DNA from 3 places in the Hymenobacter canadensis genome. Region 2 is predicted to be linked to each of the others. Evidence: riboswitches for the same ligand, from Rfam matches in the RefSeq annotation. Region 2 holds a riboswitch; each other region holds the start of a gene.
The links. A riboswitch is a leader RNA that binds a small molecule or an ion and turns the genes downstream of it on or off. The one in region 2 is predicted to bind S-adenosylmethionine.

Region 1: another riboswitch for S-adenosylmethionine. It lies ahead of metH (methionine synthase); the one in region 2 lies ahead of O3303_RS08110 (phosphoadenylyl-sulfate reductase).
Region 3: another riboswitch for S-adenosylmethionine. It lies ahead of O3303_RS03510 (ATP-grasp domain-containing protein); the one in region 2 lies ahead of O3303_RS08110 (phosphoadenylyl-sulfate reductase).

Annotation. Positions count from the first base shown of each region.
Region 1 covers NZ_CP114767.1:3,352,228-3,356,434, reverse strand. Annotated here, with positions in the region: gene O3303_RS14370 (DUF5686 and carboxypeptidase-like regulatory domain-containing protein) at 1-158, opposite strand, end outside; gene O3303_RS14365 (PA14 domain-containing protein) at 336-1,481, opposite strand; SAM riboswitch class I at 1,663-1,776, shown strand; gene metH (methionine synthase) at 1,850-4,207, shown strand, end outside.
Region 2 covers NZ_CP114767.1:1,879,316-1,883,522, reverse strand. Annotated here, with positions in the region: gene cysD (sulfate adenylyltransferase subunit CysD) at 1-677, opposite strand, end outside; gene O3303_RS08110 (phosphoadenylyl-sulfate reductase) at 825-1,610, opposite strand; SAM riboswitch class I at 1,924-2,015, opposite strand; gene O3303_RS08105 (hypothetical protein) at 2,068-2,445, opposite strand; gene O3303_RS08100 (SDR family oxidoreductase) at 2,499-3,317, shown strand; gene O3303_RS08095 (MGH1-like glycoside hydrolase domain-containing protein) at 3,577-4,207, shown strand, end outside.
Region 3 covers NZ_CP114767.1:816,603-820,809, reverse strand. Annotated here, with positions in the region: gene O3303_RS03515 (LLM class flavin-dependent oxidoreductase) at 212-1,231, opposite strand; gene O3303_RS03510 (ATP-grasp domain-containing protein) at 1,395-2,384, opposite strand; SAM riboswitch class I at 2,814-2,907, opposite strand; gene O3303_RS03505 (DUF4890 domain-containing protein) at 3,308-3,754, shown strand; gene O3303_RS03500 (EcsC family protein) at 3,892-4,207, opposite strand, start outside.

The DNA of each region.
Region 1 (4,207 bases), 1.5 Mb from region 2:
GTGGTGCCGGGCACAAACACCGACGCGAACGGCACCGGCTTGCCCGTGGCCGCCTCCGTGATGCGCCCGGTCAGCAGGAGCTGTTGGGCCTGCGCCGGGCCCACTCCGGCCAGTAGCAGCAGTAAAAACAGGACGCCGAAACGGTAAGAAAACAACAAGGGCAATCGGCAGCTAGAAATCAGATAAATGACAGACGGCGAGGCGCAAGATACGGCTTTCGGGTAGCCATGTTACGCCCTTCAGAAGGCCCAAGCAAAAAACTCCGCCCTACGTTCCCTATTCCTTATACACAGAAGGATTGTAGTCAGGTTATCAAATTGTTAGGTCAGGTTCTTCTACTGCACCACCACTTCTACGCGGCGGTTGCGGGGGCGTTGCTGTGGGTCGCGGTTATCGGCCAGCGGGCGGGTGCCACCGTAGCCGCGGGCCGCCAGCCGCACCGAGTCGATGCCCTGCTGCACTAGGTACTGCCGCACCACGCGGGCCCGCTGCTCGGAGAGGCGCAAATTCAGCTGGGCGTCGCCCACGTTGTCGGTGTGGCCGGCTATTTCCAGGCGCAGGGCGGGCTGCTCGCGCAGGCGGCGGGCCAGGGCGTTGAGCGTGGGTCGGGAAGTGGGCAGCAGCGCGGCCGTGCTTTGGGTGAAATACAGGTTGGGCAACGCCACGGCCGTCCCTCGGTTCAGGCTGGCCAGGTCGGGCAGCACCGTGTCGGGCAGTGCGGGCCGTGGCTGCGGAACTGGGACCGGTGTGGGCCGGGGGCGTGGCGCGGGCCGGGTGGGGCGCGGTGCAACGGCAGAAGTCGGCCGCCGCCCAATCACCAGAGCCGATTTGACGGGCGTGATAGTCACGCCCGGTGGCAGGCCAGCCGTTTGCGGGCGGGCGGGTGGCGCAGGCTGCGGCGTGGCGGCCACCGGCACTGGCTTGGCTGAGGCCGGCAAAGCGGAGTAGAGGTAGCGGGCCGGAATGGCATCGGGCTCAATAGTGGAGTTAGGCAGTTGCCAAGCCAGCAAAGCGCGCGTGTCGAACCCCACCTGGTAGTACTCCACGCGCAGCGGGTAATAGCGGCCGCCTTCCAGCTGCAGCTGCGCCGTCACCAGTGTCACGGGCTGGTTGCGCCAAGAGCTGATGATGCGCTTGCCGCCCACCCACACCCGCATGCCATCGTCGGTAGGAACCTGAAACGTGTACAGCCCCGAAACTGGCGCGTAGAGGTGGCCCGTCCAGCGCACCGAAAAGTCCTCGCCGGCCAACCCTTCGCCCGGCGGCACAAAATGCCCGGTCACCTGCCCGGCGCGGTTGCGCTCCAGCGTCCAGTTGAAGTCGATGGTAGGGTCGAGGCGGGTGAAGGCGAGGTGCCCGAAGTTGCGGCCATTGTAGTAGGCACCCTGCAAGCCGGTGCCGGCGGTGGCGGGCATGGCCTGGCCCCAGCCCAGCTGGCTGGTAGTCAGCAACAACAAGAGCAGCCAGAGTCGGGGACGCATAAGCCAGAGGAGTAGGGGAGAAATAAATAACAGCAAGCCAACGCCGGAAAACAGTGGCTTGATATAGCCTTGGCGGCCAACAGTCCACCCTGGTTTGCGGTTAGCTGCAAGAAGCTACCGCCGCCAACCACCGAAATCCGGGAATTGAATTTCGGAAATTCCGGTTGTATCTTCGCTGTGTTACTTATCCAGAAAGACCGAGGGATTGGGCCCGATGACGTCTTAGCAACCTGAAATAAAACAAGGTGCTAACTCCCTTTTCAAGGCCTTTACGGGCGTTGGAAGAAGATAAGTACGGAACCGGCCTTCGCGCCCGGCTCTTTCTGGATAGGCACTTTTTGCTGCTGATTTTCTCTAGAAGAGCCGATATGCCGACCGCCCTCACCACCCCCGCCACTACGTCCCCCCTTCACGACATCCTGCGTCAGCGCGTGCTGATTCTTGACGGCGCCATGGGCACCATGATCCAGCGCCACCCGCTCACGGAGGAGGATTTCCGGGGCACACGCTTTGCCGACCACTCGCACCCGCTGCGCGGCAACAACGATTTGCTCAGCCTCACCCGGCCCGATATCATCCGCGGCATTCACGACGAGTACTTCGCCGCCGGGGCCGACATGGTGGAAACCAACACGTTCAGCGGTACCACCATCGCCCAGGCCGACTACGCGCTGGAGCACGTGGTATATGAGCTGAACTACGAGTCGGCGCGGCTGGCGCGGGAGTCGGCGGATGCCTTTACGGCCCTGACGCCCGACAAGCCGCGCTTCGTGGCGGGGGCCGTCGGCCCTACCAACCGCACCGCCAGCCTCTCGCCCGACGTGAACCGCCCCGGTTTCCGGGCCGTGACCTTCGATGAGCTGGCCACCGCTTACCTCGAGCAGGTGCGCGGCCTCGTGGACGGTGGCTCCGACGCGCTGCTGATCGAAACCATCTTCGACACGCTCAACGCCAAAGCGGCTTTGTACGCGGTGCAGAAGTTCTTCGACGAGGGCGGCAAAGTGGTGCCGGTCATGATTTCGGGCACGATTACCGACGCCTCGGGCCGCACCCTGAGCGGGCAGACCGTGGAGGCCTTCTGGAACTCCATCCGCCACCTGCCGCTGCTGAGCGTGGGCCTGAACTGCGCCCTCGGGGCCGACCAGCTCAAGGTGTATATCAAGGAGTTGAGCCGCATTGCCGACGTGCACATTTCGGCTTATCCCAACGCCGGTTTGCCTAACGCCTTTGGCGGCTACGATGAGTCGGCCCAGGAATTTGCGGGCGTGGTGGAAAACTACCTCAAGGAAGGCCTCGTGACGGTGGTGGGCGGCTGTTGCGGCACCACGCCCCAGCACATTGGCGAGCTGGCTCGGCTGGCCGAAAAGTACGCGCCGCGCCTCTTGCCGGAAGTGCCCAAAGCCACCCGCCTGAGCGGCCTGGAACCGTTCGGCGTGTACCCCGACAGCCTGTTCGTGAACGTGGGCGAGCGGTGCAACGTCACCGGCAGCCGCGCCTTTGCCCGCCTTATCCGCACCGGCAACTACGAGGCGGCCCTGCAAGTGGCCCGCGACCAGGTGGAAGGCGGCGCCCAGGTGATTGACGTGAATATGGACGAAGGCATGCTCGACTCGGAGCAGGCCATGACGACCTTCCTGAACCTGATTGCCTCGGAGCCCGATATTTCGCGGGTGCCCGTCATGATTGACTCCTCGAAATGGAGCGTGCTGGAAGCCGGCCTCAAGTGCGTGCAGGGCAAGAGCATCGTCAACTCCATTTCCCTGAAGGAAGGCGAGGACGTGTTCCGGCAGCGGGCCCGCACCGTGCGCCAGTACGGCGCGGCCGTGGTAGTCATGGCCTTCGACGAAAACGGCCAGGCCGACAGCTACGAGAAGCGCATCGAAATCTGCCAGCGCAGCTACGATATTCTGGTGAACGAAGTCGGCTTCCCGGCCGAGGACATCATCTTCGACCCCAACATCCTGACCGTGGGCACCGGCCTCGACGAGCACCGCAACTACGCCGTGGACTTCATCGAAGCTGTCCGCTGGATTAAGCAGAACCTGCCCGGGGCCCTCACCAGCGGCGGCGTTTCGAACATCAGTTTCTCCTTCCGCGGCAACGATGTGGTGCGCGAGGCCATGCACTCGGCCTTCCTCTACCACGCCATCCGCGCCGGCCTGGACATGGGCATCGTGAACCCCAGCCAGCTGGCCGTGTACGACGAGGTGCCCCAGGATTTGCTGGAGCTGGTAGAAGACGTGCTGCTCAACCGCCGCCCTGATTCCACCGAGCGCCTCGTGGACTTTGCCGAAACGGTGAAGCAGAAAGACAAGGTGGAAGTAGTGGCCGACGCCTGGCGCAGCCTGCCCGTGAAGGAACGCCTGCAGCACGCGCTGGTTCGCGGCATCACCGAGTTTATCGACCAGGACACCGAGGAAGTGCGGCAGCTGGTCGGCCGCCCGCTCGAAGTAATTGAAGGCCCCTTGATGGCCGGCATGAACGTAGTAGGCGACCTGTTTGGGGCCGGCAAAATGTTCCTGCCCCAGGTGGTGAAATCGGCCCGGGTGATGAAGAAAGCCGTGGCCTACCTGGAGCCCTATCTGCTGGCCGACAAGCAGAGCGGCGACCGGCAGACGGCCGGTAAAATTCTGCTGGCCACGGTGAAAGGCGACGTGCACGACATCGGCAAGAACATCGTGGGCGTGGTGCTGGCCTGCAACAACTTCGACATCGTGGATTTGGGC
Region 2 (4,207 bases):
AGGCCCAGCAGTTGGCCCGAGGGCAGCACCACGCAGGTGCGCTCGTGGCCGAAGTAGATGTCGGGCAGCGGAATGTTTTCGCGCTGGATATAGCGCCACACGTCCAGCTCCGTCCAGTTGGAAATGGGGAACACGCGCACGTTTTCGCCCTTCTGGATGCGGCCGTTGTAGATATTCCAGAGCTCGGGGCGCTGGCGCTTGGGGTCCCACTGGCCAAACTCGTCGCGCACCGAGAAGATGCGCTCCTTGGCCCGGGCCTTCTCCTCGTCGCGCCGCGCCCCGCCGATGCAGGCGTCGAACTCGAACTCCTCAATCACCTCCAGCAGCGTATAGGTCTGCAGCGGGTTGCGGCTGGGGAACTTGCCGCCCGGCTCGCGCAGGCGCTGGCGCTGAATGGTGTCCTCCACTTTGCGCACCACCAGCTTTTCGCCCAGCTGGGCGGCCAGCAGGTCGCGGTACTGCAGCACTTCGGGGAAGTTGTGGCCGGTATCCACGTGCACCAGCGGAAAGGGGAAGCGGCCGGGGCGGAAGGCCTTTTCGGCCAGGCGCGTCAGCACAATGGAATCCTTACCGCCCGAAAACAGCAGGGCCGGCCGCTCAAACTGCCCCGCCACCTCCCGCAGGATGTGGATGGCTTCGGCTTCCAGCCGGTCGAGGTAATCGAAAGTGGTACTCATATACTTCTGGATTTTAGGTTTTGAATGTCATCCTGAGCTTGCGAAGGACCTTATTACGTTTGCACGATGGTCGTTCAGCTGTTTTTAGCTCGGAAAGGACGCAGAGGGCGCAGAGCTGTTCTGGCGGGGTAAGGTCCTTCGCTCCGCTCAGGATGACATGTGGTTTGGTACCGGCTCCACCACCGGGTCGGGGCCGTCGTGATGAGTGGTGGCGTGCAGGCCGCACTCCTTGGCCGCGAGGTCCTCCCACCACCAGCGGCCGGCCCGGAAATCCTCGCCGGGCTTGATGGCGCGGGTGCAGGGGGCGCAGCCGATGCTCACGAAACCCTGCTGATGCAGCGGGTTCACCGGAATGCCCTCCCGCTGCACGAAGGCCAGCGCCTGCTCCCAGGTCCAGTCGAAGAGCGGGTGGATCTTGACGAGGTTGTGCGCCGCGTCCCACTCCAGCGGGTCCATGGTCTGCCGGTTCTGGGATTGTTCGGCCCGGATGCCGGTGACCCAGGCCCCGCGGCCGGCCAGGGCCCGGCTGAGGGGCTCCACCTTGCGGATGTGGCAGCACTCCTTGCGGTTGTCCACGCTCTCGTAGAACGAGTTCGGGCCTTTCTGCAGAAGCAGGTTTTCCAGGTCCTCGCGCTGCGGGGCGTACACCGCAATGGGCTTCTGGTACCGGATCAGCGTCTTGTTCCAGGTGGAATAGGTTTCCTGGAAGTTGCGACCGGTATCGAGGGTGAACACCGCAATGGGCAGGTCGTGGGTGAAAATCAGGTGGCTGATAATCTGGTCTTCCAGCCCGAAAGAGGTGGAAAAAACGGCCTGACCGGGGAAGGTGTCGGCCACCAGACGCAGCCGCTCCAGGGCGTAGGCGGCCACCAGGTGAGGGCGCAGGCGGTCCAGCAAGGCGTGGGCGGCCGGCGCAGCATCAGCTACGGACATGAGCAGGAAGGGTGAGGAGGAAGGGGCCCGCCTGGGGCAAGGGCATTCCGGCCGGAAGATGGTTTCGGCGAAAACGGCCTACGCAGCGGCGCAGCGCGGTTTTCGGCGCAACAGAAAAGGGCGTGCGGTTCCCCTGGCCAACGGCGAAAACGCGCAAGTCAGCTCAGCGGCAGGCGGCGCACAAACCAGGAAAACGGGAGCGTGCCTAGCCCTGACAACAGCCCATGCCTCGCATACCACAACATCCATGCTGTACGGCACAGAAGGTAGCGGAAACGGTGGCGGTGTTGAACAAGGATTTCACGGCTTGTTGTTTTTATATGGTCAGGACTTGGCACCGTTTCGGAAGGTCCGCTGGTTGCCGGCGTTTCGTCGAGCCTGTCTCTCCACGCCTCTGTATAAAAACAATCCTTTCGGGGGGTAAAGAATTGGTGGCACAAAGGTAGAAGTTGAAATTTTACACTTCCAAATTATATTTTGTGATGAGGGCTTTTACAGTGCGGTGCTGAGATTTTGTATTATGAGTTAATGCGTTTGTTTTCAGTATTTTGAACAGGAAATAATAAAGGTGTTCGGACTGTGAAGAGTGATGCAGGATGTGCGGCAAATGCCTGAAAAAATGACGCGCAGGCAGCCTTGCAAAGCGCAGAATCTGCTGCCATGCCCTACGTCTGGCCGGGCAGTTTGCCACAGCGGCTGAGCTGGCCACAGCCTCTCGAACGGCGTCGCCGAAACAGCCCCGGCAGGCCCCGTTCAGGGAGAGAAATGCTGGCGGCTTTTGGGCGAAAACTGACCTCAGAAAACTGCTTTTCAGCGGTGGTAGCGGAAACTTCATGTAACCTACGGCCGCGCATTCTAGTCTTACAGGGTACACCTTGCCTGCCAACTATGCCTGCACCTTCTTCTTCCAAGCGCCTCCAAAACCAGGTAGCCCTCGTCACGGGCGGTAGCTCCGGCATCGGGGCCGGGGTGGCTAAATCTCTGGCCGCCGAGGGCGCCCGGGTGTTCGTCAACTACTCGCGCAGTGCCAATGATGCGGCCGAAGTGGTGCGCGAAATAGAGCAGGCCGGCGGCCAGGCCACGGCCGTGCAGGCCGATGTGAGCCGGGAAGAGGACGTGCTGCGCATGTTCGACCAGATCCGCGAGCAGGCCGGCACGCTCCACATCCTCGTCAACAACTCCGGTATCCAGGACGATGCCCCGCTGCTGGACATGACCCTGGAGCAGTGGCAGAAAGTCATTGGCGTGAACCTGACCGGGCAGTTTCTGTGCGCCCGCGAGGCCGCCCGCGAGTTTGTGCGGCGCGGTCCGCAGCCGGAAATTTCCAAAGCCACCGGCAAAATCATTTGCATGAGCTCGGTGCACGAACTCATTCCCTGGGCCGGCCACGTCAACTACGCCACTAGCAAGGGCGGCGTCATGCAGCTGATGAAGACCATGGCCCAGGAGCTGGCCCCGCACCGCATCCGGGTGAACAGCATCGGCCCTGGCGCCATTGCCACGCCCATCAACCACTCGGCCCGCGACACGCCGCAGGAGGAGAAAAACCTGCTCACGCTCATTCCCTACGGCCGCGTCGGCGAGCCAGCCGACATCGGCCACGTGGCCGTGTGGCTGGCCTCCGACGAGTCGGACTACGTGACCGGTATCACGCTCTTCGCCGATGGCGGCATGACGCTCTACCCCGGCTTCGCCGACAACGGCTGAGCAGACGGTCGGCGGCTGGCGGCTGGCCGCACTAGCCCCGGTCTGCGCCGACGAAGTCGGCAAGACCGGTGGCCTCCGAATCGGGCCAGTCTCCAGACTGGCGTAGAACTCGGGCGGCGCCATGCGGCATGGCCGCTGCGCGTCCTCCGGTCGGAGACCGGGGCGGTGGGCCGGCCACCGGTCTTGCCGACTTCGTCGGCGCAGACCAGGGCCAGCGGCACGACGATACGGTGCCTTTATCACTCAGAAATTCCATCCAATGAACGAGGAAAAGCGCCGACAGAAGGAGCTGAAAGAGGGCCAACAACGCTGGCACCAGTTCGGGCCCTACGTGAGCGACCGGCAGTGGGGCACCGTGCGCGAAGACTACTCAGACGACGCCCAGCCCTGGAACTACACCACCCACGACATGGCCCGCAGCCTGGCCTACCGCTGGGGCGAGGATGCCCTCGGCGGCGTCTGCGACGACCAGCAGCTGCTGTGCCTGGGTTTGGGCCTCTGGAACGGGCAGGATGCCATCCTGAAGGAACGCCTGTTTGGCCTCAGCAGCCCCGAAGGCAACCACGGCGAGGACGTGAAAGAGCTGTATTACTACCTCGACAACACGCCCACCCACTCCTACATGCGGATGCTCTACAAGTATCCGCAGCACGCGTTTCCGTACGACTGGCTGGTGAGCGAAAACGCCCGCCGCAACCGCCAGAAGCCCGAATTTGAGCTGACCGATACCTGCATTTTCCGCGAGGACCGGTATTTCGACGTCTTTCTCGACTACGCCAAGGCCGGCCCCGCCGACCTGCTCATGCAGATTACAGTGCACAACCGAGGCCCCCACGAAGCGCCCGTGCACGTGCTGCCGCAGCTCTGGTTTCGCAACACCTGGAGCTGGG
Region 3 (4,207 bases), 1.1 Mb from region 2:
CTGCGGGCCGCTGCTGCGGCTGCACGCACTGCAAAATGGGTATATGTCCGGTCGGACGCTAGGATTTTTTGGGTTGTGTCAGGCTTTGCCTATCTGGCATCCTGAGCTTGCGAAGAACCTTATCACGTTCGAGTTATCCTTTGACGACTCGTTTCGACGTGATAAGATCCTTCGCAAGCTCAGGATGACAGGCGAATTTCAGGCAACCAAGTTACGCCACTACCTGGATAACAGATTCGGAGAAACGCTCCATTTCTTCCAGCTGCGGGCTGGCCTGCAACAGGAAAAAATCAACGCCTACAGCCTCGAAAGCGCCAATCCGGTCTTGCAGCTGGGCGGGCGTGCCGGTCAGGCCGGTGCGCAGGCCACGGTTGGACACCGAGTAGTCTTGCAACGACACCTGCTGCTCCAGCTGGGTGCCGGCCAGCCACTGCTGGTAGTTGCCGTAGCCCGAGGCCGAGGCCTTCACGTTGGTGATGCGGTCCAGCTCCTTTTTCACGTCCTGCTCCGAGTCGCGCACAATGGTGTAGCCGGCCACGCCGAATTTCATCGGCGGCAACCCTTTCTGCTCGCGGCGGCGGCGCATATCGGCAATGCGGGCCCCAATCAGCTCTGGCGAGTCGCCGTGCATCACGTAGCCGTCGCACTGCGTCGAAATCAGGTCCTTGGCCGCTTCCGATTCGCCGCCGGCGTACAGGAACGGGGCTTTGGCGGGCTTGGGTTGCAGCACGTTGTCGGCCACTTGGTAGTACTTGCCGTCGTAGCTGAAATGGTCCTGCTTCCACACGTTGGTCACCACGTCCAGCCACTCGCGGGTGCGGGCGTACCGGTCGTCGTGCTGCTCGAAGTGCAGGCCGTACTTGGTGGCCTCGTCCTTCCACCACGACGACACCACGTTCAGCGACAACCGCCCGGGCGCAATCAAATCGATGTTGGCGGCCTGCTTAGCCAGCAGCGCGGGGTTGTGGAAGGTGGGGCGCACGGCCACCATAATTTCCAACTGCTCGGTCACGGCGGCCAGCGCGGCGGCCGTGCTCCAGGCCTCCAGCGAGGGCGCCTCGGTGCCTTTGATGTCGTTCAGGTAGAGCTCCGCAATCAGCGTCAGGTCGTAGCCCAGGGCCTCGCTGCGCTGGGCCAGCTGCTTTACGTAGCTCCAGTCGGTGGGCATCTGCTCGTCCTCGACGTTGCGCAGCCAGCCCCCGAATATGGGCATCCAATAGCCAAATTTCATGGTTCGTTGAGTTGAGATTGATAGAACGTCATGCTGAGCTTGCCGAAGCATCTCTACCGCTTCGTTAGATTGCTACTGCAACGAAGCGGTAGAGATGCTTCGACTGCGGCTGCGCCTTCGCTCAGCATGACGTTCTGATTGTTTGCTTGAATGAATCGTCGGCCTACGCCGTGGCTACTTCCTCCTGAGCCACCGCCGCCACCGGCAGCTGCGACTCCAGGTAGTCCACGAAGCGGGCGTAGGGGTCGAAGCCGACCACGTTCACGGCGTCGGCCACGAAGTTGGACAGGGCGTTGATGTCGTAGAACAGCACGTCGCCAGTGCGGTCGTCGATGAGGTACTCGATGCCGCCCACGTCGATTTTGGCGGCCTCCACAATGCGCTCCACGGCTTCGATTACTTCGGCGGGCGGCGTGAAGGCTTCCACCTGGATGCCCTTTTTCGGGGCTTCGGTCAGGCAGAACTCGGCCGACTGCTCTTCCGGAATCTGGCAGATTTCGGCCGGGCAAAGGTTGAAGCTCTCGCCGGTGGTATACACCTTCATGGCGTAGAGAAACTTACCATTGAGCATTTCCACGCGGTGAATGTGGCCGCCGCGGGGCGTCACGTACTCCTGCACCAGCGCCGTCTGGTCGATACCCAGATCGATCTGGTTGTTGTCGACGGCGGCCTGCAGGCCCTCGGGCGTATCGAAGCGGATGATACCAGCGCCGCTGCCCCCGATGTTCACCTTCACCACCACCGGAAAGCGCAGCTCGCGCGCTGCGTCCACAGCCCGGGAGGCGTGGTTGATGACCCGCGAGGCCGGGTATTTCAGCCCCAGCAACTCGAACAGGGACAGTTGACGAGCCTTGTTCGTTTCGATGGCCGTGGCCGCCGAGCCGTTGATGATGCGCGTGCCGATACGCTCCAAATGCGTGGCAAAGCCGGCCGTGTGGAAGATGCCCTGCCCGTGCCCGCGCAGGTACGCCGACGAGCTCATGCGGTTCACCACCAGACTGTAGCGGCTCTCCTTTTCCGAGGGGTTGAACAGGTGATGGGCGGCGTCGATTTTCTCGTAGGGCAGGCCGCGGCGGTCCAGCTCCGCAAACAGCGGCTTAAACCACTCGGGGTGCTCGAAATAGATACCAATGGGCTTTTGGAGGGATGACATAGTCAGAAGCAAAAAGACGGAAAATGAAAAACGAAACGGCGCCGGCAGCAGCGCAACGCCACCGGCTCCCGGGAGAAAACAAAGCAGGAACGGAAGTCCGGCCTAGCCGATTACGCCGCCCGCAAACCGCGCAACGAGCGAATCAGCAGCCACCGCAGGCCGCCAACCGGAGCGCAAAGCCTGTGCCCGGCCCGGCCATCGGGTGACAATCCGAGAAAAAGAGGAGGTGCGGGCGCGAAGCCGCTTAGCGCAGCAGCCGACCGACGTGCGACGTCGGCGGGTGCGTACCCGCGAAAACAGAGAAAGGGCTAGCTACGCCCGACAACAACAGCAACAACAGCCCCGGCCCGCCAGCCGCAACGCGGCAGCCGGAGCCAAAAAAGCGGAGGTTGAATGCAGGAGGTTGTTGGAAGCGTCCACGGCAACTTGTTTTTATATGGTCAGGAATTGGCACCGTTCCGGAGGGTTCCGGGTGGTTGCCGACGCTTCATCGAGCCTGTCTCTCAGCGCCTCTGTATAAAAACAATCCTTCGGGCTAGAAAGAATTGATGGGGCAAAGGTAAAACCGGATTGCTGCCCCCGCAACCCGGACTGTACAAAGCCCGAACCGCCACGTTTTGTTGCGGCCGGCGATTGTTTCTTCCACTCCAGCAGCCTGCCCCTGCCAACCCAAAGCCGGGGCAGCGGCCCTTGCCTGCCAGTGCTGAAACCAGTCTTTTTCAGAGCATAAGCCCCGATAAAAACCCGCGACTGAGCCAGCAAACGAAGGTTTAACCGGAAAATTTAAATTTTTCAAGAGGCGCTTTTTCGGGCTTGGCACTGAAAACTGGCATCGGAGTTGCAAATGACCCTGCAGAAGCCTAAACGCCAGTCCGGACGGCAGCGGGCTTCTTTCACCCGCCATAATTTTTCCAACCATAGCCATGAAGAAGTTCCTCGTAATCCTCGCCGCTTTCTCGTTCTCCGCCGCCGCCGTTTCGGCCCAGACGCTACCCACCAAAGCCGCCCACGGCCAGCACCGCATGAAGGGCGAGAAAGGCGACAAGGCCGCCAAAACGCCTGAGCAGCGCGCCGCCCACGCCGCTCAGGCTCTCACCAAGCAGCTCGGCCTCTCCGCCGCCCAGACTGAGCAGGTTCGCCAGCTACACCTGAGCCGCGCCCAGGAAATGCAGGCCTACAAAGCCCAGGCCGGCACCACGCCCGCTACAAAGCGCCAGCAGCATGAGGCCATGAAGGGCAAAAAAGCCCAGTACGATGCCCAACTCAAGCAAATCCTGAGCGCTGACCAGTACGCCAAGTACAGCCAACTGCAGTCGGACCGCATGGCCAAGCGCAAAGCCCACCAGGGCAGCAAGCAAGCCAAAGGCTAAGCTTTTCAGTTTACAAAAAAACAGCCCTGACGTTTCCGTCAGGGCTGTTTTTTTGTGTCATTCCGAGCGGAGCGAGGAATATGGGTGCTGACGTTGCATGTGCTTACTCAGATTCCTCGCTTTGCTCGGAATGACATTTACTGTGCAGGATCCGCTTCTCCAGCAATCCGGCCCTTCTCGGCAAACCAGCGCAGGCGGTAGCACATGATGGCCGTTTCGCCGAGCTGGGCCAGCAGGCGGTAGTTGGCCACGGCGCCCACGGCCGCCCCAATCACCGGTACCAGCTGGGCCAGCTTGGCCAGGTCGATGTAGTCGCGGTACTCCTGTTGGAAAGTGCGCCAGTCGAAGGTTTCGGCCGTAACGGTTTGCTGCGTTTCGGGCCAGGCTGCTAGCTGGCGGTAGGTTTCGCGGCGGGTGTGCTGGCTGCTGAAGGCCAGTTGGAAGATGTGCAGC